DNA from 2 places in the Paenibacillus sp. FSL H8-0168 genome. Region 1 is predicted to be linked to the other one. Evidence: predicted binding sites of a transcription regulator. Region 1 holds the regulator's gene; the other holds the start of a gene.
What was found. Region 1 encodes LexA, which represses DNA repair genes until DNA is damaged. Its sites were predicted from a motif close to CGAACATATGTTCG; they were not measured.

Region 1 (12,430 bases):
GGACGCTGCTCCTCCGTTCCCAGATATAATAGTCCTCCGAGCATCAGATGAAGTACGAGCCGCCCGCCCGTGTTTAAATGAAAAATCAAATGCTTGCCTCGACGCTCTAAATATACAACGGTCGTTCCCAGCAATTGCTTCTCAAACGTTTCCACTTCAGTATTAATGGACTTTTCACGGCTAACCGTAACTCCAGTAATCGGAATGTCCAAAATTTGTTTTGATAATAAGATTCTGTAGTTTTCCATTTCAGGAAGTTCCGGCATAACAACATCTTTCCTTTCGTAGCTACATAGCTTTTAATTCTCGCAAGTTTTGTAAGACATATACTTTCTATTATTTCAGCTCTTCTTTCATCCAGTCCTGCAGTTCAGCGAGATTGTCAAACATCAGGTCAGGTTTCACTCCAACGGTACGCACATGCTCGTCCATATTAGCGCGGGTCGTCACGCCCGACAGGATCAGAGCTGTTTTACAACCTGCTGCTGCACCTGCCGCAATATCTGTAAGCATATTATCGCCCACAACCAGAGCTTCATCCGCCCTAATGTTTAAGCGGTTCAGCGCATAGTTCATCAATACGCTTGAAGGCTTGCCGATGACAATAGGCTTTACCTGTGAAGCCGCTTCAATTGCAGCTCCAATCGTACCTGCACCTGGCGTTAGCCCATCATGTGAAGGCAATTGGAGATCCGGGTTTGTCAAAATAAAAGTTGCTCCTTCCCGAATCCAACGCATGGCAGCGGCCAGCGCATCATATGTAAATTGACGATCTATCCCCTGCACCACATAATCAGGATGGTTCTCAACAAGCTGCAAACCGGCTCCTGTGAGTGCATCGCGTAATCCTGTTTCACCAATACAATATACACGAGCTCCAGGACTTTGCTGTGCAACATATTGTGCAGCTGCTAACGCCGAAGTATATACTTCATGGCTGGCCGCTTCAATTCCCATACCAATCAAATGCTCAGCCACCGAATCGGGTGTACGTGAAGCATTGTTTGTAACATAAGCATAAGGTATCTGGTCTGTACGCAATCGGGATATGAACAGATCCGCACCCTTGATCATCCGATTTCCATGATAAAGTGTTCCATCCAGATCAATTAGTAACGATTTTATCGCAATCCCCTCCCCCACTTCAAATCCATTCACATCTTAGCATTAAAAATTATAATTCATCCCATGAACTATGTTCTCCTTCTTATTTAACCACCTTAATTATTCAGGTCATAAAATAATCGGCCGTCTCTATTCATCTCATCTATCTTAAGTCAAAAATGCGTATGAAGTCCATGAATTGCTGGTAAACCGTCCAAAATAGTGCCATTCCTCGCTAAAACCCGTCGCTTTCACATGACATAAGTTCACTTCTTCGTCGAAATCCATCGAAGGCGCTATTTCCTCAAAGGAAATCTCCTGTATTTCCTGGTCATGCTCAAGAAGTATAATCCTTTAAATTCGATATATAGAAACTCGAATATGACACGCCTCCATATGTGGTAGAACAAATTCATCCCCCACCACCCTGCACGGGTTCTCATCTCTTGTCGCATCCTGCGCTTTCCCGGAAAATAATTTCGGTGAAAAACAAAGGCACCGAGGCAAGCCCCGGCACCCATGCACATATCTTCTCCAATCGTTTATTAACCGATATCGGGTACCGGTAACAACACATGCTGCTCCGCAAGCAATGAATTAGGAAATATGCTTTGCGCTTCCTCCAGCAATGGCTGAAGCTGCTCCTGATCTTTATACCTAGAACTAAAATGCGTCATGATTAACTGACCCGCACCTGCGGCTTTTGCAGCTTCCGCTGCCTGAAGCGCTGTACTATGATGATACTCGTAAGCTGTATCTGCCAGTTCATGCAGAAAAGTGGCTTCATGAACGACGACAGTTGCATCTTGAGCCAGCACTACCGTATTCGGACAAGGTCTCGTATCCCCTAAAATCGTGATGATACGCCCTTTTTTCGGCGAACCCAGTACATCCTGAGGATGCAAAATAACTCCACCCTCTACCTCCACGCTTTCCCCACGCTTTAACTTACCGTACACCGGGCCAGGCTTAATACCATATCGCTCCAACAGCTCTTGGTTAAGCTTACCGGGCTTATCCATCTCTACAACTCGGTAGCCATAGCTGTCAATCCGATGATCCAGCAAAGCTGACTCTACCCGGAATTGTCCGTCATCAAACAGAACCCCGCCCGTATGCTCCACAATATGTAGTTGGTAATTGATACGCGATTGGCTGATCCCTAAAGATAGCTCTATATATTGCTGGATTCCAGGCGGCCCATATACCGTCAGTGGTGTCGTTCCCCCTTGATACGCTCTGCTCGACAGCAGTCCCGGCAGACCAAAAAGATGATCCCCATGCAAATGGGTGATAAATATTTTTTCAAGTCTGCTTAGTTTGAGCGGCGAACGCAATACCTCTTGTTGAGTGCCTTCGCCGCAGTCGAACAGCCACATGCTTCTTCGTTCTTCCAGCAAACGAAGAGCGATGGACGTTACATTTCGCTGAATCGTAGGCACCCCTGCATTTGTACCGAGAAAATAAAATTCCATAACATTAACCTTCTTCCTGCTGACCAGCAAAAAACCTCCGAAGCTCGGAGGGTATTTGCTATCCCATCTGATAAAGGTGTTAAACCTTTTCGACGTTAAAATACTGCGCCTGAGGGTGGCTGAACACCATGGCTGATACAGAAGCCTCCGGTTCCATCATAAACCCTTCCGTCAGCTCAACGCCAATATCCTCAGGTTTTAACAACTGGAACAACGGCCCCTGATCCTCTAGATCTGGACATGCCGGATAGCCAAAGGATACCCGAATGCCTTGATATCTGGCACCGTGTCGCTGTTTCATTGTCATATCGGCAGGGTCCGGGAACCCCCAGCTATCCCTGATAATATGGTGAAGCCGTTCCGCTAACCCTTCTGCTACTTCGAGTGCTACCGCTTGAAGTGCATGCGAGCGCAGATAATCTCCTTTATCTTTCCACTGGGTAGATATCTGCTGAATCCCATGACCAGCTGTAACGACCATGAAACCTACATAGTCCATAACCCCGGATTCCACTGATTTCAAGAAATCAGCCAGACATAGATAAGGCTCTACCTGCTGGCGCGGGAATGTAAATGTGTGCAGTACCTTGCTCACATCCGACGGATCATAGATCAGAATTTGATCTCCTTGGGACTGCGCTGGAAAGAACCGATACATAGCATGTGCCTGGATGATTCCGTCTGTCACAGCTTCAAACATGATGCTGTCCACGGTTTCCTTCAACTGAATCGCTTTCGGATCTTCCGAAGCCAGCAGCTGTTCAACATTGCCTTTTAAACCAAGATGATGCCCCATTAGCATCTGCATATTCACGTAAGGCAAAATATAATTCAGTGGATAGTTGCGTAGTACATGGCGATCCGTATCTGGTGGAATATAAACGGGCAAATCCTGAGCAATATTAGAGCGCACAGCTCGAGTGAGCTTAGGGAGCGGCTTGGCTTCCACGACGATTGCCGCTTCCGCCTCCCGCTCAGCCTCCATGTCCTCAGCCATTTTTTTGCGGGACTCAGGATTCATAAGCTTATTGGCAATATCCAGACCATCCATAGCATCCTTTGCATAGGCAACCAGACCATCATACTCAGGACGGATACGATTTTTAGTGAACTTACGTGTTAAAGCAGCTCCACCCACCATTATTGGAATATCAATATTCGCATTTTTTAAATCCTGTGCGGTCAGCACCATTTGTTGTGCCGATTTAACAAGCAGTCCGGATAAGCCAATCATATCGGCCTTTTCTTCACGGTAAGCTTCAATAATGCGTTCTGGTGGTACTTTTATACCCAGATTCACGATATGGTAACCATTGTTGGATAGAATAATCTCCACCAGATTCTTACCAATGTCATGCACATCACCTTTGACTGTAGCCAACAAAATCTTACCTTTTACTGAGGATTCATTCTTCTCCATGAACGGCTCTAAATAGGCTACGGACGCCTTCATCACTTCAGCGCTTTGCAGAACCTCTGCAACAATCAGTTCGTTATTGTTAAACAGTCGTCCTACTTCCTCCATCCCCTTCATCAGCGGGCCATTAATAATTTCCAGCGAAGAATATTTCACGAGCGCCTGCTCCAGATCCGGAATGAGTCCCTCCTTACTTCCCTCGACTACATAGGAAGCCAGTCGTTCTTCGAGCGAAAGGTTTGATATCTTTTCTTTTTTCTCCACTTTCTTGTTACGGAAAGCTGCTACAAAAGCGGATAAAGTATCGTCATTTGTTTTATAGATCAAGTCTTCCGCAAGTTTCCGCTCATGCTCTGGAATGGATGCATAACGTTCAAGCTTCTCAGTGTTTACAATCGCATAGTCCAGACCTGCTTTGGTGCATTCATATAAATAGACGGAATTGAGCACTTCACGACCCGCTTCCGGCAAACCAAAAGATACGTTACTGATGCCCAGGATGGTATGTACCCCGGGAAGCGCTTCTTTAATAATGCGAATGCCCTCAATCGTTTCCTTAGCTGAACCGATATATTGCTCATCACCTGTTCCTACTGGAAATACGAGCGTATCAAAAATTAGATCCTCCGCTGCCAAACCGTAACGGTTCACCAACAGATCATAAGAACGTTTAGCTACCTCAAGCTTATCCTCACGTGAAATAGCCTGTCCGCGTTCATCAATGGTTCCAACAACAACAGCGGCGCCGTACTTATGAATAAGAGGAGCCATTTTCTCAAATTTCTCTTCACCATCCTCCAAATTAATGGAGTTAATAATCGCCTTACCTTGCGAATATTGAAGTGCTTTATCAATGACTTTAATATCCGTGGTATCAATCACCAAAGGTACTTTTACCTTGTTTACAACCAATTTCAAAAACGCTTCCATATCCGTCATTTCATCGCGATCCGGGTCCTGCACACAAATATCAATGACATGCGCTCCGCTTTTTACCTGAGCGCGGGCAATTTCAGATGCCTCTTCATATTTGCCTTCCACGATCAAACGCTTGAATTTGCGGGAGCCCAGAACATTCGTTCGTTCACCAACCATATACGGACGATTGTCCTGTTCAATATATACAGGCTCAATGCCTGATACGGCAGGAGGATGATGACCTACCAGCGGACGCGGCTCAAACTGAGCCATACTTTCACTCATAACTCGAATGTGCTCAGGCGTGGTACCACAACAACCCCCAGCAATATTCAGCCAGCCTTTTTCAGCGAAAGCAGCCATTTTACGTGCTAATGAATCAGGCGATTCATGGTATTGGCCATTTTCATCGGGCAAGCCCGCATTTGGATAACAGCTAATAGCTGCAGAGGACATTTCAGACAGAGAGCGAATATGATCACGCATAAACTCTGGACCTGTAGCACAATTCAACCCAATCGAAATTGGATGTAAATGTTCCAGCGATATGCAAAAGGATTCGATATTTTGTCCGGCCAACGTCGTTCCCATAGGCTCAATCGTGCCTGAAATCATTAGTGGAAGCTCGATACCTGTCTGCTCAAAAGCCTGCCGAATTCCGATGCTTCCAGCTTTGACGTTAAGCGTATCCTGTGAGGTCTCCAAAAGGAGTACATCCACGCCGCCTTCAATAAGCGCCAAAGCCTGCTCTTGATAGCTTTCAATCAGCTCAGCAAATGTAACACCACCTGTGACAGACAAGGTTTTCGTGGTTGGGCCCATAGCTCCTACTACAAAACGAGGCTTGTCCGCAGTGCTGTATTTATCCACCGCGTTACGCGCCAGTTTGGCTGCCACCAGATTAATTTCACGGGCACGTTCTGGTATATCGTAATCCGCCAAAACGACGGATGTTGCTCCAAATGTATTCGTTTCAATTAGGTCTGCTCCGGCCTTCAAGTAGGCTTCATGAATGCCTTGAATGACATCCGGTCTCGTTAAGACCAGCATTTCATTACAGCCCTCCAGCTCTTCCCCACCAAAATCATCGGGGGAAAGGTCTTCCTGTTGAATCATGGTGCCCATGGCCCCATCAAGAAGGAGTATTCTTCGTTGTAATGCATCCTGCAAGCTAACTTTATCCAAATTTCTTCACCCCCGCAAAACGTTAAATCCTAGTTTAGCAGAAACCGTATCATTTAGATAGATTGAAGTAAAAACATACGTTTTATACAGGTTGTTCTTTGTAAAAACGACTTCTCTAATCCATTTTTATAGTTTGTAGCATTACAGAACGTACTTAACCCTGACCCTTTAGCTATAGTCATTTGCATTATAAAATGTTGAAATCCTGTATTGTACAACGTTTCAAGACATGGTATTCTTTATACAACATTAATCCAAGTGGAAAAGAGGGAATAAGCATATGGCCGAAATCTTAATACGTAATACGAACGAGCGAATTAGCGGTGAAGAACAAGTACGTGAATTTCTGGAGAGTCACGAGATATTGTATGAACATTGGGATACTTCCAAATTGTCCGGGGAGCTGCAAGAGAACTTTACCTTAACAGATGATCAAAAGGCCGCTGTTCTCAAAACATTTGAACCCGAAATCAAGGATTTAGCCGCACGTCGCGGATATAAAATATGGGACGTTATCACTTTATCTGAAGCAACGCCGAATTTAGACGAGCTGCTGGCCAAGTTTGAGCAAATTCACACCCACACCGAGGATGAAATCCGTGCCATTGTCGCTGGTAAAGGCATCTTCATCATTAAAGGCCCTGAAGAGATCGGCTATTTTAACGTAGAGCTTTCACCGGGGGACGTTATCTCCGTACCTGAAAATATACCTCACTTCTTCACTTTAATGGAGAATCAAAAGATCGTCGCAATCCGATTGTTCATCGAAGAAAATGGCTGGATTGCCGAACCGTATGAAGACCCAACCTTCATTAAAGCATAATTACGAATTTATCCTTGTGTGAATAAAAAACTCCCTCTGCTCTGTAACAATCGAGCGAAGGGAGTTTTTTTAATACTCGTTTCTAAAGACTATGGATTTCTTACTTTAACGATTGAATAATTCCGTCCAATTCAGACAGATGCTTGATTTCGAACTTGGGCTTGATCTCTGTGGTATTGGTTTTAGCGTTCCGGTTCACCCACACCGAGTGTACACCTGCTGCCAACGCTCCTTGAATATCAGTCGTCAGCTTATCTCCTACCATTAAAGCATGTTCAGGCTCAATACCAAGAAGCCCCAAAGCATGCTGGAATATAGACGGATCAGGCTTGCCTCGACCAAATGAACCTGAAATGACAACATGATCAAAAAAAGGAGCTAATTGAGGAACTCCATCCAGTTTCTCCTGTTGTAGATCAGGGGAGCCATTTGTCAGCAATAACAGTTTGTAATGTCCCTTCAATTGTTCTAGAATCTCAAACGTTTCTTCATATACATGTGGACGCGCGCGTCTTTCCGAAGCAAATTGGATAGCCAGCTTTTCCGCCAACTTCTCATTATCTATCCCGAGTTGCAGGAGTCCTCTACGCCATGATTCCTTTCGATAAACAGGGGCCAACTGTTCCAATTGGCGGAATTCAGGTTGCTCACCTGCTGTAAAATTCGCCCACAATCCTTCAAACGGGTTAATGCCGATCATTTGAGTAAAACTAAAGGTTTCATAGGATTCATACAAAGCGCGTGCTTCCTTACGTACCGCTTCCTCCAGAGTTTTCGGATCAACGCCTGCTTCACGTGAGCCTGTTTGGCACGCTGCATCAAATGCCTCTTCTACACTACGTTCATCCCATAAAAGGGTATCATCAAGATCAAACATTACCGCCTGAATCGTCATCTGAATTATCCACTCTCTTTCCACAGTATATGTACACCTATTTGCTCGGTTAAGTATTTGAATCGTTATGTGTGCCCATATTAAGCAAGCGGCCGCAGCATGTTATATGAAATAACATCATACGGCCTTTATTAAAGAGCTACAGGCTAAATCAGTTATTTCTTGTCCACCTGTATCTGATTGGATAGCGCAAACTTCTCAAGTCGCTCTGCAATGGCATCCGTGTCATAGCGACCTAATGATTTTGTGAAAATGAAATTACCGCCCTTACCTTTTCTTTCAACGGTTACGTAACCCTTTTCAATCTTGATGGCTTTCATGTCCCCAGCCGTCATTGGACGTTCTCTACCACCTTTCAGCATATAGAGAGTATCCTTTCCCACTTTCAGATAAGGACGACGGATGAAAAAGATAACAGCCAGCATCAAGTAGAGGCCGAATACAAGCCAATCCATTCCTCGCATGCCAGTCTTAGTCAAAAAGTAACTCATAAGCATGTACAATACAGAAAGACCAGCCAGCATAATTGGCACAGTAATGTTACGGCCACGGAAAATATCCATTGCAGAACCTGCGCCATTAATGGTTTGAATGCCTTGCTTTTTGCGCGATTTATTTAAATGCGCTGTGTTTTTGCGTACTTTTCTTTCAAATGATCGGGCCATCTCTCAATTCCTTCCCAGATATATTACAATAAAACAATTGCCTCAAAGCTGATCTATATAGATACCGAGAACGGTACCTAAAACAAAAGGCAAATTGCAGGCTTGGGCGCTTTAACAACTTTAATGCTTCAGCCCGTCATTTCCCTTCGATGTATCATCGTCCACAAATTCAATCGTTTCAAGCTGCTGCCGAAAATTACGGCGAATGTTACCTAAATAAATTTCCCGAAGATTGGCGCGCTCTGTGGCTTCCTCTTCCGTCAAACCCTCGGATTTTGCTTTGCGCGCTAATTCATTGATGCGCTGAACTAAGCTGTCTATATCCAAATTGTGTCCCCTCCATAAAAGCAAAGATATAATACACTTTGACATGTAGAAAAGAGCTTGTCAAGGCTCCCGCATTACGCTCCCTGACAAGCTCTAATTGTCTATAGATCAGAAGTTAGGAAGCTTGAGTACCTGACCTGCCTGTACTCCCCGATCCTCCAAACCGTTAATCCGCACAATTCCTTCTATATATACCCGTGTATCCATTCGTTCCGGTTTATGATTTGCGGCAATCTCCCACAACGTATCTCCAGGTTGTACGGTCAGTTTAGTCACTTCTTCCTTGGAAGCTGAAGGTGCCGCGAAAACCGTAAGTACACCTGCCCCTGCAATCCAAGCAACAATCACTAAAATAAGAAGCTTAACTAAAAGAGTATTAGTAATAATTTGCATAAAATGCGCTCTACCCTCTTTTCGGGTCTCCTGCAAATTTTCTGAATTCATCGGAAAAATACTTTGATAAGTGCTATATTTCATCATTGGCTGCGACCTCCAAACGTTTGTTCTTATGTTTTCACAATATAACACGAACATTTGTTTTGTTCAATAGAAAAGAGAACAAAAGTTCGCGATTATTTTTAGGGATTATTTAGAACTTATGTTTGTACGAACGGAGGTTCTATGCTATAATTTTCCCAAACGTTACTAAATGGGGTTGATACGGTATGTCTAAGATTTCGAGCCGCCAGCAGGCCATTCTTGAATTTATCCGCAATGAAGTGCGTCTAAAGGGATACCCCCCTTCTGTACGCGAAATAGGCGAGGCTGTCGGATTGGCCTCCAGTTCTACGGTTCACGGTCATTTGGATCGTTTAGAGAAAAAAGGACTCATTCGACGCGATCCTACAAAACCACGGGCTATTGAGTTACTCGGTCAAGACGAATCGGATAACAGCAACTTGATTAATTACTCCATTAGTCGTGTCCCCGTCGTCGGCAAAGTAACTGCTGGCCTTCCTATTACGGCGACAGAAAATATTGAAGATTACTTTCCTCTTCCCCAACACTTTGTTGGTGAGGATAAAATATTCATGTTATCTGTTGTAGGCGAAAGCATGATTGAGGCTGGGATTGCTAACGGAGACTATGTAATCGTACGTCAGCAGCAGACCGCTGATAATGGCGATATTGTTGTAGCTATGACAGATGAAGACGAAGCTACAGTTAAAACCTTCTACAAAGAAAAAGATCATATCCGGCTTCAACCTGAAAATCCAGCCTTTGAACCGCTTCGCCTGACACACGTCAGCATTTTGGGCAAGGTTGTAGGACTCTTCCGGGACTTCCACTGATTTCTCGTTCTTTCTTCCCCGTTATTCTAACCACTAATACAAAACCGGCTGCCTAGGGCAAGCCGGTTTTGTATTGTTATTATGTATACTATGTATCTCACAACTATTTTTTCATTTCAGCAACCTATTCCTATTGTTTCTACTATAAAATCAGCCTCCTCATCTCAAATAATCACCCACTGATCTTGAGCAGCTATATTGATGGGCAAAACTAATAGATCTTTCTTTGTTTTAGATAAATATGGTATATTAATTACTCATAGCTCTGTAGGAGGAATTAAATGAAAAAAATTATAATTTCAGCGTTTGTTGTGATATTTATCGCCATAAACTGTGTAGTACCAACAATGGATCATTTGTATGCAGAAGAGAAATCACACATAACAACCTACGATCGTATTCAGTACATACAAATACTTATCCATTTCAGGTATTTAGAAAAGCAACTCGAAGCTGTAATTTCCGAAAGAAACAATTACCCAGAAGACAGCCAAGAATATAAACTGCTCTCTGAACAACTGAATCATATTCTTGCTCAAGAGGCGTACTACGAGAAAAAACTTAACACTCTTAATAGTAAATAATTTTCATACTAAACTGCATATTATTTATCTACACTATTAGACTCATGCCGACCTGCCTGTAACATTCTCCTGCAACGTAAAGTTGAAATGGCGAAGACAGGTTCGCATGAGTTTTTTGTTAACCATTAGGAATATAGGTACCAGCTTCTTTTTGCTTTTAATAGATTTATGCTGATACATTACTATCACAATTGACATAGTATATAGCAGACCTAAGCAAAGGAGATATGCAGATGATCAGAAATAGAGTTAAAACGTATAAGCATCGCATCGGAAAAAACAGATATCTGGTCGTTAAAGTCTTTCAAGCCGCAGCTGCTAAAACAGGAAGCGGAAATGCACTAGCAACCAATGCCTTGAATATCAAAATTTCCAAGCGTAAGCATAAACACCACTAAGATTCATCCGTACCTTCATTTCCTTGAAGGGAGGTGATCACATGAGCAGAAGACATTGCAGACGTGATTTGAGAAGAAGAAGATCAAACATCCGTTCGAATCAAAGAGCTGTTGCGCGTGCAAGAGGTAACGCACTGGCTGTTAATCTGTTTAGCGTGAATGATAGACAACGCAGACGTTAATAATCGTTTTCAAGCAAAAGCAGGAAGGATTCTTCCTGCTTTTTTTTTAGTGTTAAACAGCACACCTAACTACTGCTATGAATCGTTGAAGCAAGCGGACGAGATCGTAGAATATCACACATAGTTGAACAGTCGCTACAATTTTGCTCTTTTTATAAATCTAACAGACAGGAAATGGTGGTTCTCTTTTAGAATAGTGTGCATAGAGAAATTAAACCAGGAGGAGACAAGCCATAATAATTAAAATGTCACTTTCGAATATGGGAGATTTTAAGAAGTCAAATGAGAATAACGGCTTTATTGTGTCAGGAAGGATTATACCTAAATACGAGAACGATAATTGGACATATATAGAAGAAAGTTTCCCCGAACCATATTTTAAACAGTATGAGGATGATGACGTCGACATCAGTTATATTGATGAACAAGGAAAATCTATTTTTTTATATTATGATGAGAACGACTGTGTTGGGCAAATTAAACTTTGTACTAATTGGAATGGCTATGCTCTAATTGAGGATATTGCCGTCGCTAAAGACTGGAGACACAAGGGAATCGGAGCAGCCTTATTGAGTAAAGCAACCGAGTGGGCTAAGCAGAATAACCTTGTTGGTCTTATGCTTGAAAAACAGGATGTGAATGTTTTAGCTTGTCGATTCTATGCTAAAAATAACTTTGTAATCGGCGGAGTTGATACTATGCTATATTCTAGCTTTTTCACAGCCCATGAAAAAGCGATTTTTTGGTATTATAAGTTTAAGCATTCAAATTAGCCTAAAATCAAACTGATCAGCAAACAAAGCTCTGCCAACCAATTAAGGTTAGCAGAGCTTTTGATTTATTTAGAGTATCCACTTACTTCAAACGTGAGGATGCGATCATTTTCAGCATGTAATCCTTTTCTGCTCTTATCAGGAATCTGAAACTGAACGTCTATATACAATAACAGTTAAAATCCCGCTAATTATAATGACCACTGTAAAAATCAATAACATATTGCTATATAAATAAGCAGATGGAAAATTAATGATTGGTATAAATTTTTGATGAATAAAACGTATTGATAATAAGCCTCCTACAACTGAAATCCCTGTTCCTTCTGATAAAAAGCTTATAAAATTAAGCAAGCTCATTCCTGCGCCAGCTTCTTCTTGTCTTTAACTAC
Region 2 (12,430 bases), 510 kb from region 1:
ATGGATTTAGTTGCATTGATATAGGCATGTGACAATTTACAATCCTGTAATGCCTTTATTTCTATCTCGTCTCCAACGACCGAGCCTGTCCCATGGGGATTAATATAATCAATCTCTTCCGGTAGCAGCTTTGCTTTCTCCAAAGCTCTTCTAATCACTCGGGCTTCGCCTTCGTAGGAGGGATTGGGATTCCGGTTTCGATCCATTCCCATATCCCATCCTGCAAGTTTGGCATAAGGTTTCTCTCGACGCCTCACGGCAGAATCGGCCCGTTCTATGACTACAACCCCGCAAGATTCCCCATAGATGAACCCGTCCCGCGACTGATCAAATGGTCGACACGCCATTGCAGGTTCATCGGCATATCGGTCGCTTCCCATCGCTCCCAAGGACCGCAATGCCTGGCATTCCATATACGAAATATCCATCAATGCCCCCATTGCAATACAAACATCAACACGATCTGCCTGAATTGCCTCAATTGCTTGAATGATTGCGACTTGTCCACTCGCGGATGCACCACCGACGGTATAAGCTAACCCCTGAATGCCGAACTGTTCGGTACATAGTCCGCACAAATCAGTATCCATAAAGGAAACCCCATAGGTCGGCGGTACAAAGCACATTTTTTCCCGATAGGCCTCATAGGTCTGAAATAGCTCCCGTTGCTGAAAATTGGAGCCTCCAACCACCAGTCCAATACGGCTAGGATCAACGTTATCCAATTGGGCATCATCCCAGGCTTCTTGAAGGGTTACCATGGCTACCTGCCCCGAAAATGATGCTGTACGTAACATTCGTTTGGATAATGCCTTCGGATAAGACAAGGGTGGCAGCTCCGCACCTATAAATGAAGCTTCGCCTCTTCTGCCAGGGCGCTGCATGACGCCAAATGCATGCTGCCCTTTGAACAACGCCGAGGCAAAATCAGCCTTCCCCTGCCCAATCGCCGAAGTCACGCCAATCCCTGTAACGACTAACTCAGACTTTTCATAATTTTTCATAATTTCGCATAAAGTGCATCTGTCAATTCCCCTATATTTTTCACGCCAGACAATTCGACACGCGGAATATGAAGAGATAATGTTTCCATCGTCTTGTTTACAATTTCAGCCCGATCTACTGAATCTGCACCCAAATCCACCAATCGATCACCATACTCGAACGTGTGATCTTGTAATTCAGGAAGCACTTCACAAATACAACGTTTAACAATATCGAATACTTCTTCCTTATGCATGGGTATCCTCCTAAAAGATAAATGTTTTAAAACTCAACAACCCGGTATTCAATAGGCATGACCTACAAACGGATTTCGATGAAAAATTGTATTGAATTTCTCATAAATCCGAGAAGTATTCATACTCCATTCCGTCTTCCTTGGTGCTACAATCGTGCAGATATAGTCACCTAACTGGTAAGACTGGGCAGCATATTGTGGAAAATGTGAAAATGTACTTTGGAAGTATCCATCCACCAATCTGGTCTCATTCATTTCAAGTACATGCAGCGATGTTGTAAAACCTGTGCGCAATATTTTCGACAAGGCCTCCTTCACTGTCCAAAAAACCGTCAATAAAGCTGAGTACTCCCCTACTCCCCGCACGACAGAGATTCTTTCCTTTTCTTCCGTCGTCAGTTGGCTTTCAATTGTCTTATTTCGCTTAGAATCAATCCTCTCAATATCAATGCCCATGGGATGCGCTTCGGGAAAAACAACAGCCGCTCCGATATAGTCGCAATGGGCAATGCTCACCTGGTAACTGTGGACACCATTGATTCGAAGCATGGGCTGGCCAAAGACACCTGTCTCCACACTTACGTTGCGCAGATTTGGCTCGCTTAACAGCACCGAAACCGCTTGTTTCGCACTTAGCCTGCCAAGCACAAAGTTGGATTTCCGCCGATGGAATACCAAACTCTCGAAGTAACTACACTCATCCGAATGGAAAACTTCCCGATCAAGGGGAGCGTCTGCATTATAATCTGCATGGACAAAACTGACGGCCGCCTTCATCACGGCATCTTCCCGCTTCAATATTAGTTGTTCTGCATACGAGGCTACGCATATCCCCCCCTAGTAAACTACTACCTTAGCAGTCCAAATCAAAAAAGGCCTTCAAATCCCTTATGGGTTCTGAAAGCTTCCTCATGGAGTATGAACTCGTCATAAGTTCTCCATTTTAAACCTTACTTATAATTTCCAACGCTACTCTCACTAACCTAATATCACCCATAAATTCTAACTGGATGATTGCTTGTCTTTTATGTCTATCTATTTTCTTGACTATACTCCCCCTTCCTTTAAGAGGGCCATCTAGGATACGTATATTGTCTCCTTCAATAATTCCAGTTGATGATTCTATACAATAGCTATCATTGCATAGACTCTCTAACATTTGTTTCTCCGAATCTCTCATTGAAGCTTCAAACTTCGAGTATCTCAATAAACGAATGATATCACTAGAAGTACAAATCATTGAATTTGTACTGGTTACGAACTGCAAGTCAGGTAAATTCGACTCAATAAATACATAGCTTGGGAACAAAGGAGCCCATTCTTTCTTTACTATTCCTGCTACTTTAAAAAGTCTCTCTTGGAGAGGTATAAAGGGTTTGTAGACTTCAGAATCTAACCACTCATTAATAAGCTGCTTGACCTGTTCTTCCCTACCCGTTCGCACAAAAAACACGTACCAGCTCACTTAACTCATCTCCTATAAAAACGTACTGCCAAATCATCTTCTATAATGTCTACTACCCATATACATAGCTTCGCCCTTTCACTTATCCTACTTGATAAGCTACAATCTCTCACGATATATCCCTCATTAATGGTTAACGTGACCCGCCAGCGATTAACCACAGACAAGTTCCTTTATTTTTCATATAATCATATAATTGGAATAATGTTTTTCCATTATAATCCTCTACTCAAACCCTGTCAATTCACAGTTGATTGGGAACGGCCAAGTTCATCATTGGATTCGCAAACCTTTCTGAAAATGGCTCAATTTGAGGTCATTATTATCTTTCGAGTACAGCTTTTATGTTTCTAGCGGCTCATAAAAAGACTGATCTGGGTGCTTTATACTAGTGAACTTGAGCATCTGAGGCATGCACAAGCGATAGATCGTTATGTACTATTTTTTATATTCAATATTTTCTCTCACCATTAGAACTGGGCCACAATACAGACTCATTTGAAATCGAACAGGCCCTTTTGGTTCGGACGCATTCTAAATTTAATAAAAGATTCCTTACTCGTAAATTGAAAATAAATATTTTCATCCATGAGGTGATTGAGTGTAAAACCAGGCGCTTTACCAAATGAATGAGCAGGATAAATTTGAATAGAGTCATCAATTTCTCGCTTTATTTTTTGAACGCTATTATATAATTCTACCGAATCTCCTCCATTTGGGTCACAAAAGCCACAACCTTCAATGAAAATTGTATCCCCAGTAAATAAGCGATCTGACAACAGATAGCATACACTTCCCATGGTATGTCCGGGGGTCAAAAGACTTTTAATTTCCGTTTCACCAACCTTGATTGAATCCTTGTCTTTAATTGAATGTAAATTTCTACATCTAAAATTATAAAAATCGATTTCGTTTGTTGACATGAATACTTGCGGGTTATATTTTTCTAGGAGTGGATTTACCAAATTAATATGATCCCAATGTGAGTGAGTTAATAGTATCGCTTTGAGATCGCCATTCAATTGTTGAAGATAGGACTCTACTTTCAGTAAATCCCATGATGGGTCAACAATAGCTATGTCTCTTGTTTTCTCATCCATTACAAAATATACATAGTTAATGAAATTCATAAAACAAACTCTTAACTGTTCCATATGATAAGTCAGATTCATATCAGCTTCACTGAACCACCTTCCCAATAGTTAATTAAAAACAACAACATTCTGTTTGAAGGATTTTTACCCCTTCATTTTTGGAGATAATTTACACTCAATTATAAAGCTCCCCATTTCGTGGTACCTACGATTATAACCATTGATGCAATAGAAAGGCTCCGACTCTCTGTTACAAGATCGCTTAATCTTGCCAAAATAAAAAAACGCCTCTCCGTATGTTAACGGTGAGACGTTTTTTGTTGATCCTGCGTACCTGCTGAATGCTCCACTGCAGCTACAAGCTCTCTCATTATTTTCGTTCATTTAACTTTGATGTGTCCGTGGTAATTCAAGGATGCCGAGGACCGGGATCGAACCTGTACGGTAGTCACCTACCGCAGGATTTTAAAACATGAGTTTTCAATATACTGTACTGGCATACAGTTCCAAAATCCAGCATTCTCAAGGCTTTTGTGTGTTCGTATATGTTCTCATTTGGACTGTATTCTACACAAAATACTACAGTCTGTCCCCAATAAAAAGAGCAGAAGGGATTAATTCCTTACTGCTCTTTTTGCCTTCTACTAAATACAAAATCATTATCCGCCGACCACTAGGTTAGCGGGTAGTATCTTTTGCCGTATGTGTTGTCTTACCTCATGCACACTATCGTTTTTTGTACACTGTAATCTAATTTCTATCCTCCAACGCATCCTAGGAAAAAGCCAGTTTATTATAAACCGTGATAATTATTCCGAAATTAAAAAATGATACACAGTATACATTCTTAATGACTCTCTGGTTCTGAATAAGCTTGGACTACTTTTTTATGAGTAGTACCTTAGGCTTAAACTATTCCATCCGTTCCCGCTCCTCACTATGAATTAACAGGACATGGTTATGAAGAAAAATTCGTGATAATATCTATGTCATAGTAAGTAGATATGAATTAATTGTTTGGAGGGATAATTTTGACTAAAATTCACCAAAAGTTGACAGAATTAATTGGAAATACTCCTTTGTTAGCACTGTTGAACTACAGCCAAATCCAAAATATTGAGGCAAGCGTGGTAGCAAAGTTGGAATATTTAAATCCGGCTGGTAGCGTTAAGGACCGCATTGGATATGCTATGATTAAAGACGCTGAGGAGAAGGGCTTAATCAATAAAGACTCCGTTATTATCGAGCCGACAAGTGGAAATACTGGAATCGGACTTGCATTTGCAGCTGCGTCTCTTGGATATAAACTTATAATTACACTTCCTGAAACGTTTAGTATCGAACGTCGTAAGCTTTTGACTGCGTTCGGTGCTGAGCTTGTGTTAACACCGGGATCCGAGGGGATGAGAGGCGCTATCAAGCGTGCTGAGCTCTTAGCTGCCGAAATACCGAACTCTTTCATACCACAGCAATTCAGCAATCCTGCCAATCCAGAAATTCATCGCAAAACTACAGCGGAGGAAATCTGGCAGGATACAGACGGCGGTGTAGATATTTTTATCGCGGGCGTAGGTACAGGTGGAACTATTTCGGGCGTTGGCCAAGTATTGAAGGAACGAAAACCTTCTGTAAAAGTGATAGCCGTCGAACCGTTCGATTCACCAGTGCTGTCTGGCGGTACTCCAGGTTCACATCAACTACAAGGACTCGGTGCTGGTTTCATTCCAAATAACTTTAATGAAGAATATGTGGATGAGGTTTTCAAAGTTAAAAACGAAGATGCGTTTGAAACTGCACGCCTGCTTGCCAAAACAGAAGGGCTGCTTGTTGGTATTTCTTCTGGGGCTGCGGTTTATGCAGCAACACAAATTGCGAAACTTCCAGAAAACAAAGGCAAGATGATCGTGGTCATATTACCTGATACAGGTGAGCGTTATTTATCCACTCCGCTTTTCTCACACGTAGAATTATAAAACGCCGAAGGCAGGGATCCTCCTGCCTCATTTGTTAATTTTCCAGCCACGACAAGCAAGAGCCTATAGAATTGCTTCATTAACCTAAATTGATACCTTTCTTCGCCAGCGGTCCATTTTTCGCACAACGAATGGACCGCTAGCGAAGAAAAAGTTACCTTGGCCCAGCGCGATGTCATTGTAGCTCATCAGGCTTTTTCTGTAAAAGTGAGCTTCTCCGTAATAGTCTTGTACCACTCTGTAAGCCTCTTTCTTTAACTTGATGCGGGTGTAACGCATCATCATCAGGAAGTCTTCGATTGCGATATGAGGATCTGCTTTTTTAGTTAATCAGCTAAAACACTAGCGTCAAATGCTCCTAGAAAGACTTCGACTTGAAATGTCGTAGGTAAGGCGGTTGAAAATATTTCTTGTTTGTTGGATAACGTCAGTAGAATATTTACTCCCCTTAGATTTTTGCTAGATACTTGCTGAAATGATATCCTCCAACTTGTTCCAACTAAAATCATCCTCGCCACGAAACAGTTTCACTTCCCTGCGAGCAGTATTTATAGACATGATTACACCTGTGAGTTCTTCGTCATCGAACGGGCTAAAAACCACTATCGATATAGGTTGACGTGTGTTGTAAGAGACTATGATCGCCTGCTCAATTAGCTGCACTTCTTGATCATCAAGTTCAGGCTTACCACGCCGTTGGCGATCTTTCATAAGCTTCAGGCATGCTTCCTTATGTTTAGGGATGATTATCCGACTGCTTTCCCATAATCCATTGCCCTCAAGTTTCTTTCCCATGTATACAGCCTCCTGATGTGTTATGTAGAAATCATATTCCGAACATACGTTCTAGACAAGGCTTTTTGTATGCCGAATCCAAAACTTTTGTCCTAGAAAAATATTCCTAGGTCTGATAGACTACACGAAAATACAAAATCAGGGGGATAATATGAAAATTGTAACAGGTATATTGGTGGCTGCCGCGTTTCTAACGCTTGCAGCTTGCTCGCCTAAACAAACTGCCACAACAAATGACACTAAACCAGCTACTACGCCAACGAATACTGCCGCACCAGCAGCACCAGTGGAACAAAAGCAAGAAGATACGGTTACACCTATTAAAAAGGGCGAGACAGTTACAATACAAGATTTCGCTGATATAACAGTAACGGGAAATAAGATTTCGAAAAAAATCGAACCCTCTAAACCGGGAGACTTCCACACACTATACAAATCCAAAGAAACAGACTCCACCTTCTTTGCTCTAATCATTAAAGCCAAAAATCTTGGGACAGAAGGTATTAAAGCGGATAAAATAGCGGAAGTAAACCTAAAATTTGATAACAAATATGATTATGATACATTCAGTACTATTGAGGAACGTGGTGGTGAAGACTTTACTTACACCAACATAACTAGCGTAGACCCACTTAAAACGGGAACACTGTACTATCTTTCAGAGATCCCCAATGAGGTGGCTAAAAGTGATAAGCCATTAAAAGCAGAGATAAAGATTCAGGATAAAGTTTACGAATATACGATCAGATAAAAAACAACCCCTGAGCAATCCGGGGTTTTAATCTACTGTCAGCAGAAACCAAAGTATTTGACTGAGTGTCTTTATTCCATGCGACCTTTCGAATTGTCATACCGCTAGATTTCATAAAATAAGTTTTAGACGGACTTAGAAATTGGAACAGCGACAACTAAGGACGAGAAGATAAAGTCCTAGACTGTCGCTGTTCCATTGAACTAACGTATCCCGTTAGCGGAATAACATATACGAAATTCTGATATTTTTGTACAACAGTCTTAATGTTTGATTTTCCTTGAAGTCTTTTTTAAATAGAAATTGTAGGCTGGTGCAATGTGTAGGTTAGTAATATTACGTCGTCTATACCTACTATTTATTTCTAAAAATTTATATATTTTCTTATTCTCTATTTCGAATTTGCGTCTAACCTATTTTACCGATTTCGGCGGTAAACAATCTGTTGGCGGAAGTGGTAAAGAAGTTGATAGTAGAGCTTGACTGACCGAATATAAAATACGCCGTCGTTATGCCTCTCGTGCATCTTATCTATTTTGATGTCGTTTTATTCTGAATGCTGACATATGTGTCTCGATTGCATGAAACGACGGTTAATCACAGCAGAAACCGACATCCGCCCTCAAATAAAGGGCGCGATGTCGGCTTTAAACTTAACGGCCAAACTCCTTATTGATTATTTTATTGTGAGCCGGCTCCACTTCCGGAGCTACCGAGTTGATGCACGTTACCAAAATATGCTGCCCGCCTAGAGATCCGAAGGCTCTCGATTCAAATCCGAAAGTACCGCCGGCATGCCCCCAGTATGATTGCCCGTCAGCTGTTTTTATTTCATAAATCCCTAGTCCGACTTTACCTATAGGTGAATCTACTGTCGTGAGCATCTGGTTCATTATCTCTTGATTTAGAAGCTTTCCGCCCAACAGCGAACTGAAGAAGGTGGTCAAATCTTTGGTTGTTGAGACTATATCTCCGGCTGCATTTGCCCATGATTGATTCATTTCTGTTAAATCATACAAATGACCCGATCTGTCCATATTATATCCTGTGGCATGCTTACCTGGAATATCGTGACTATTTTCCATTACAAATGTCCCTGTCATCCCGAGCGGTTCGATCAACCGTTTCCTGATCTGCTCCGCATACGTCTCTCCTGTTACCTTCTGAATAATTTGACCGGCTAGTATAGTATTCATGTTCGAATAGTTCCAGCCCTTCCCTGGCGCATATACAGGCGGCTTTGCTAGTCCCATGCTGATAAGCTCGTCGGACGAATAGTAACGGAATGGATTTTGAGGCAAGGTAATATCTCGAAAATCAAGATCAGTATAGCTCGCAAGCCCGCTTGTATGGTTCAATAACTGACGAATTGTAATTTTATTGCCGTCATACCCATTACCCTTTATGACCCCCGGCAGCCATTTTTCGACCGAATCATCCAGGTTCAATTTTTTCTCCTGAGCCAACTGCAATACAACGGTAGCAGTGAATGTTTTCGTGATGCTTCCAATACGGAATGAAAAATCCGGCTCCACCGGGCGTGGTACTTCGAAACTGGCTGTACCCGTAGCGTAGGACCAGCGTTCCCCATCCTGTAGCCCGCCTGCCACGACACTTGGAACTCTTTTGTTGGTAACTACTTGATCCATGACGCGTTTGACTTCTTCCCGATGCTTTCTTTTCTTTTCTTTCTCGTTGAGTTCTTTTTTGGGTTCTTTTGCGAATTCCGACGATAAAATATTGTCGGTATTGGCTGCTTTATCGATAGCTTGATAAGTTTCCGTCTGACCCTCTGCGTGGACAGTTCCATAAGCCACTGTACCCGCCAATATGGCTATTAAAGTAAGTGCAACTCCTTTTCGAATGGTGAATGATTTCATAACGCATCGCTCCTATTATTTTGAATGTTGTTCTGCTTTACCCCCTCACCTTACCTCTGATATTGTTAAATCGAACAGTGATAAAACCGCCAAGCTTTTGATGACATCGTACTTGGACCTGTCACATATACCGCATGACAAACTGCCAACTGTCTTATATGACGTGCTTGCTAAGCTACGTTCTAACCGCTGTTACCCCACCCTCTTTCGCTTGACGGATCGGGAAGTTATATTGCATGATAGGTCTGAATCATTCGGAATTTGATTTACAAAAAAATATAAGAAGGTGTGCGTAATTCGTGTTCTCGATAATGAAAAAAAGGGTCTGGTATGATTGGATACTTGTGGCCATACGAACGCTTTGGCTGGTCATTATCGCAAGCGCTGGTTTTGTCGATCCGTCATTGACCGTTGTGTCGCTTTGGGTTGTACTTTCTCTCGCTTTCGTCGTTTATCTCGTTCCATTAATCATCCTCTATAGGAAAGAAGACTGGTATCTCACAATCGAAGTCACGGTAACGGGCTTTTTTTATCTTTATTTAGCCTACGCAGCCCCGGGATTGCTTTGGTCTTTTGTTTTACTCGTGATAACTATCGGCTTGACGAGCAGTCGAAGAACCTATGTGTGGACAGGTATCCTTAGCGGAATCGTATTCCCGGCATTGAACGGTTGGATTGCTGATCGTCTCCCGTATGAGTTTATCGTTAGCTGCAGCCTTGGTTTTGCCATCGGCTTCGCGTTTAATATTTTAATTCAGTCCCATAAGCAAGCCCGAATTATTCAAGAGCAAAAGCTGTTGCTGGAGCAGCATATTAAGCGGATTGAGGAACTTACGCTGATGGAGGAGCGCAGCCGGCTGTCACATGAGCTGAATGACACGATTGGCCATACGCTTACCTCGCTCATCGTCGGCGTCGAATCACTGCGTTCGTCCGTACCAGATGCGCAAATAGAGAGGATCAATTCGCTTGTCGGAATCGCCCAACACAGTCTGGTTGATATCCGAAAGCATCTGCATCAGCTCTCTCATACTCCGTTGAACCATTCGTTAAGTGAATCGCTGCGGCAATTAACTGAAGATTTTATGAAGTCAACAGGTATAACGGTCAAATTCCGTGTGATCGGTAGTGAGACTCTCGTTATGCAAAAAATAAACATTTGTTTATATCGTTGCCTGCAAGAATCTCTAACCAACGTGGTTCGGCACGGCAAGGCGAGCATGATATCCGTTCAGTTACATTTCAATAGTCAGCAGCTTCGATTACAGATCGAAGATAACGGCATCGGAATGGAAGAAATCCAATTTGGATCTGGGCTCAATGGAATGAAGGAACGACTTGAACTATTTCACGGCACGTTGTCCGTGCATTCTGAATCAGGACAAGGAACTTTCGTCATATGTAATATTCCGTTGCAGACAGAGCCTGCACATGATGCGATCCGTCTGCTGATCGTTGATGACCAGTTGATCATTACCGACAGCTTGAAGCAAATTTTGGATCAGCATGCTGATTTTAACGTCGTTGGTACAGCCAGGGACGGGCGCGAAGCATTAGAACATTGTGATCGCTCCCAACCAGATATCGTGCTAATGGATATTCGTATGCAAGGAATGGGCGGGATTGAAGCTTTAGTTGAGATGAAACAACGATGGCCTGATATGAAGGTTGTATTCATGACAACGTTTAAGGATTCCTTGCAGGCAGCAACTGCATTGGAGCGCGGGGCAGAAGGCTACATGCTGAAGTCGATTCATCCGCGGGAGATGAAGGAAGCCTTGAAACTTATTTATAATGGAGGAACCTGGATCGACCAATCGGTCGCTACGCGAGTTTTCGAAGAGATGAAGCGTCAACGTGAGCAGTTGGAGAAAATCGGTTCAAGTCAGGGAAACTACCCGTACGGGCTTACGAAACGCGAGATGGAGATTCTAGAGCATCTGTCGAGCGGTCTGCGCTACAAATCGATTGCCGCCAAGCTATTTTTATCGGAGGGAACGATCCGCAATTACTGCTCGATTCTCTACTCGAAACTCGGCGTCAACAACCGTGAAGAAGCATTAGAAATGGCGCGAATGAAGAATATCGTGTAGCTGGGGAACTTCCCGATGGTACTCACGCTATAGGGGTCACGTGCTGTTCTTTCAAAAAATGGGCCAGGTTCAACCAGTAGTGGTCGGTCGGTTCCATGCCAACGATGACGTCCTGAAACCCTTCTCCGTAGCAATCTTTCTGAACCAGCTAACGAACAATTCAAAGCCTTCACGGTCGTTCTCAAACGTAATAGCCTTCCCGAACTCGACTCCGCGGTAGTCTTGTGCCCGGGCGACATGTTTGAATTTAGCGATGTCTACACCGATAATAAGGTAGAAGAAGTGATTTGATTAATACGTTCATTTTGAGTAGAATTCATCTTGTACTCTCCTTGGTTTGTTTTTGGATCCAGTCGCTGGCCAGCATCATGGACCCATTTACATCATACCAAGGAGTCTTTTTCATTCTGAAACCTCTTATTTCAACATAATAGGAATGCTGCCCGTTCGTATTATGTGATCAACCAGTTCTTTGTGGTTGGTTCTTTTTTTATTTTAGTTTAAGGATTGTAGGTGAGCTTAAAAGGCGATGATGCCGAATATATTAATGCCTTGCCTTCAACTGTTATTAAACTTCAGTTTCTGCTTCTTGTGCTTTCTGACTCCCTTACTCTTCGACTTCTCTGACTCGTCGGTAAAAAGTCGTCCTCTTCATATCGATCTGTCGCATAGCCTCGGTTGCAGTTATCAGTCCGTCCTTCCGCTTCTGTTACTACGGATAATGTCAGACCCGCCGCAGATGTCTCTCAAGAGCAGGAAACTGTAGAGTATCCGCTCAAATCTGCAGAAGAGTGTTGGGAAAATTACTTGAACAGCCTTGGCACTGAAGTTGCAACGGCCTTCTGATGACATCATCGAGGCCGCTAAAGCGTCCATGTTCTGAATTTTATACCCCCACAAAGAAGAACACGCCGTTATCCGGATTTATCAGCAGATTGAGTGTCCATTCACCGGAAGGCTCTTCGACTCAATGGACGAACTCGTACGCGAAACTATTCTGCATCTCATCGAGGAGTTAACCGCCGAGGAATAGCGTGATCCTGAACGAACAGCAGCGGATAGCTTCCAGGAGGAGAAACAATATCTTAACCACATTAGACTAAATACAGGTCATGTTCGGCGGACCTGTCTGGGCGAGG

Region 2: a site for LexA is predicted at 6,607-6,620, ahead of MHI21_RS16430 (YolD-like family protein). Genes of this name have one in related genera too.

What each region holds. Positions count from the first base shown of each region.
Region 1 is NZ_CP151948.1:3,229,362-3,241,791, forward strand. It holds gene MHI21_RS14230 (Fpg/Nei family DNA glycosylase) at 1-266, opposite strand, end outside; gene MHI21_RS14235 (TIGR01457 family HAD-type hydrolase) at 337-1,143, opposite strand; gene rnz (ribonuclease Z) at 1,650-2,579, opposite strand; gene metH (methionine synthase) at 2,659-6,099, opposite strand; gene MHI21_RS14250 (cupin domain-containing protein) at 6,380-6,922, shown strand; gene MHI21_RS14255 (HAD family hydrolase) at 7,023-7,817, opposite strand; gene MHI21_RS14260 (hypothetical protein) at 7,973-8,482, opposite strand; gene MHI21_RS14265 (DUF896 domain-containing protein) at 8,603-8,809, opposite strand; gene MHI21_RS14270 (LysM peptidoglycan-binding domain-containing protein) at 8,918-9,286, opposite strand; gene lexA (transcriptional repressor LexA) at 9,475-10,101, shown strand; gene MHI21_RS14280 (hypothetical protein) at 10,383-10,685, shown strand; gene MHI21_RS14285 (hypothetical protein) at 10,919-11,083, shown strand; gene MHI21_RS14290 (hypothetical protein) at 11,125-11,265, shown strand; gene MHI21_RS14295 (GNAT family N-acetyltransferase) at 11,499-12,038, shown strand; partial or broken gene tet (Tet(L)/Tet(K)/Tet(45) family tetracycline efflux MFS transporter) at 12,177-12,430, opposite strand, start outside.
Region 2 is NZ_CP151948.1:3,739,732-3,752,161, forward strand. It holds gene MHI21_RS16400 (beta-ketoacyl synthase N-terminal-like domain-containing protein) at 1-1,004, opposite strand, end outside; gene MHI21_RS16405 (acyl carrier protein) at 1,001-1,240, opposite strand; gene MHI21_RS16410 (4'-phosphopantetheinyl transferase superfamily protein) at 1,289-2,017, opposite strand; gene loaP (antiterminator LoaP) at 2,184-2,705, opposite strand; gene MHI21_RS16420 (MBL fold metallo-hydrolase) at 3,200-3,877, opposite strand; gene cysK (cysteine synthase A) at 4,831-5,772, shown strand; gene MHI21_RS16430 (YolD-like family protein) at 6,232-6,567, opposite strand; gene MHI21_RS16435 (bZIP transcription factor) at 6,719-7,318, shown strand; gene MHI21_RS16440 (serine hydrolase domain-containing protein) at 7,972-9,198, opposite strand; gene MHI21_RS16445 (hybrid sensor histidine kinase/response regulator transcription factor) at 9,498-11,291, shown strand; partial or broken gene MHI21_RS16450 (transposase) at 11,344-11,611, opposite strand.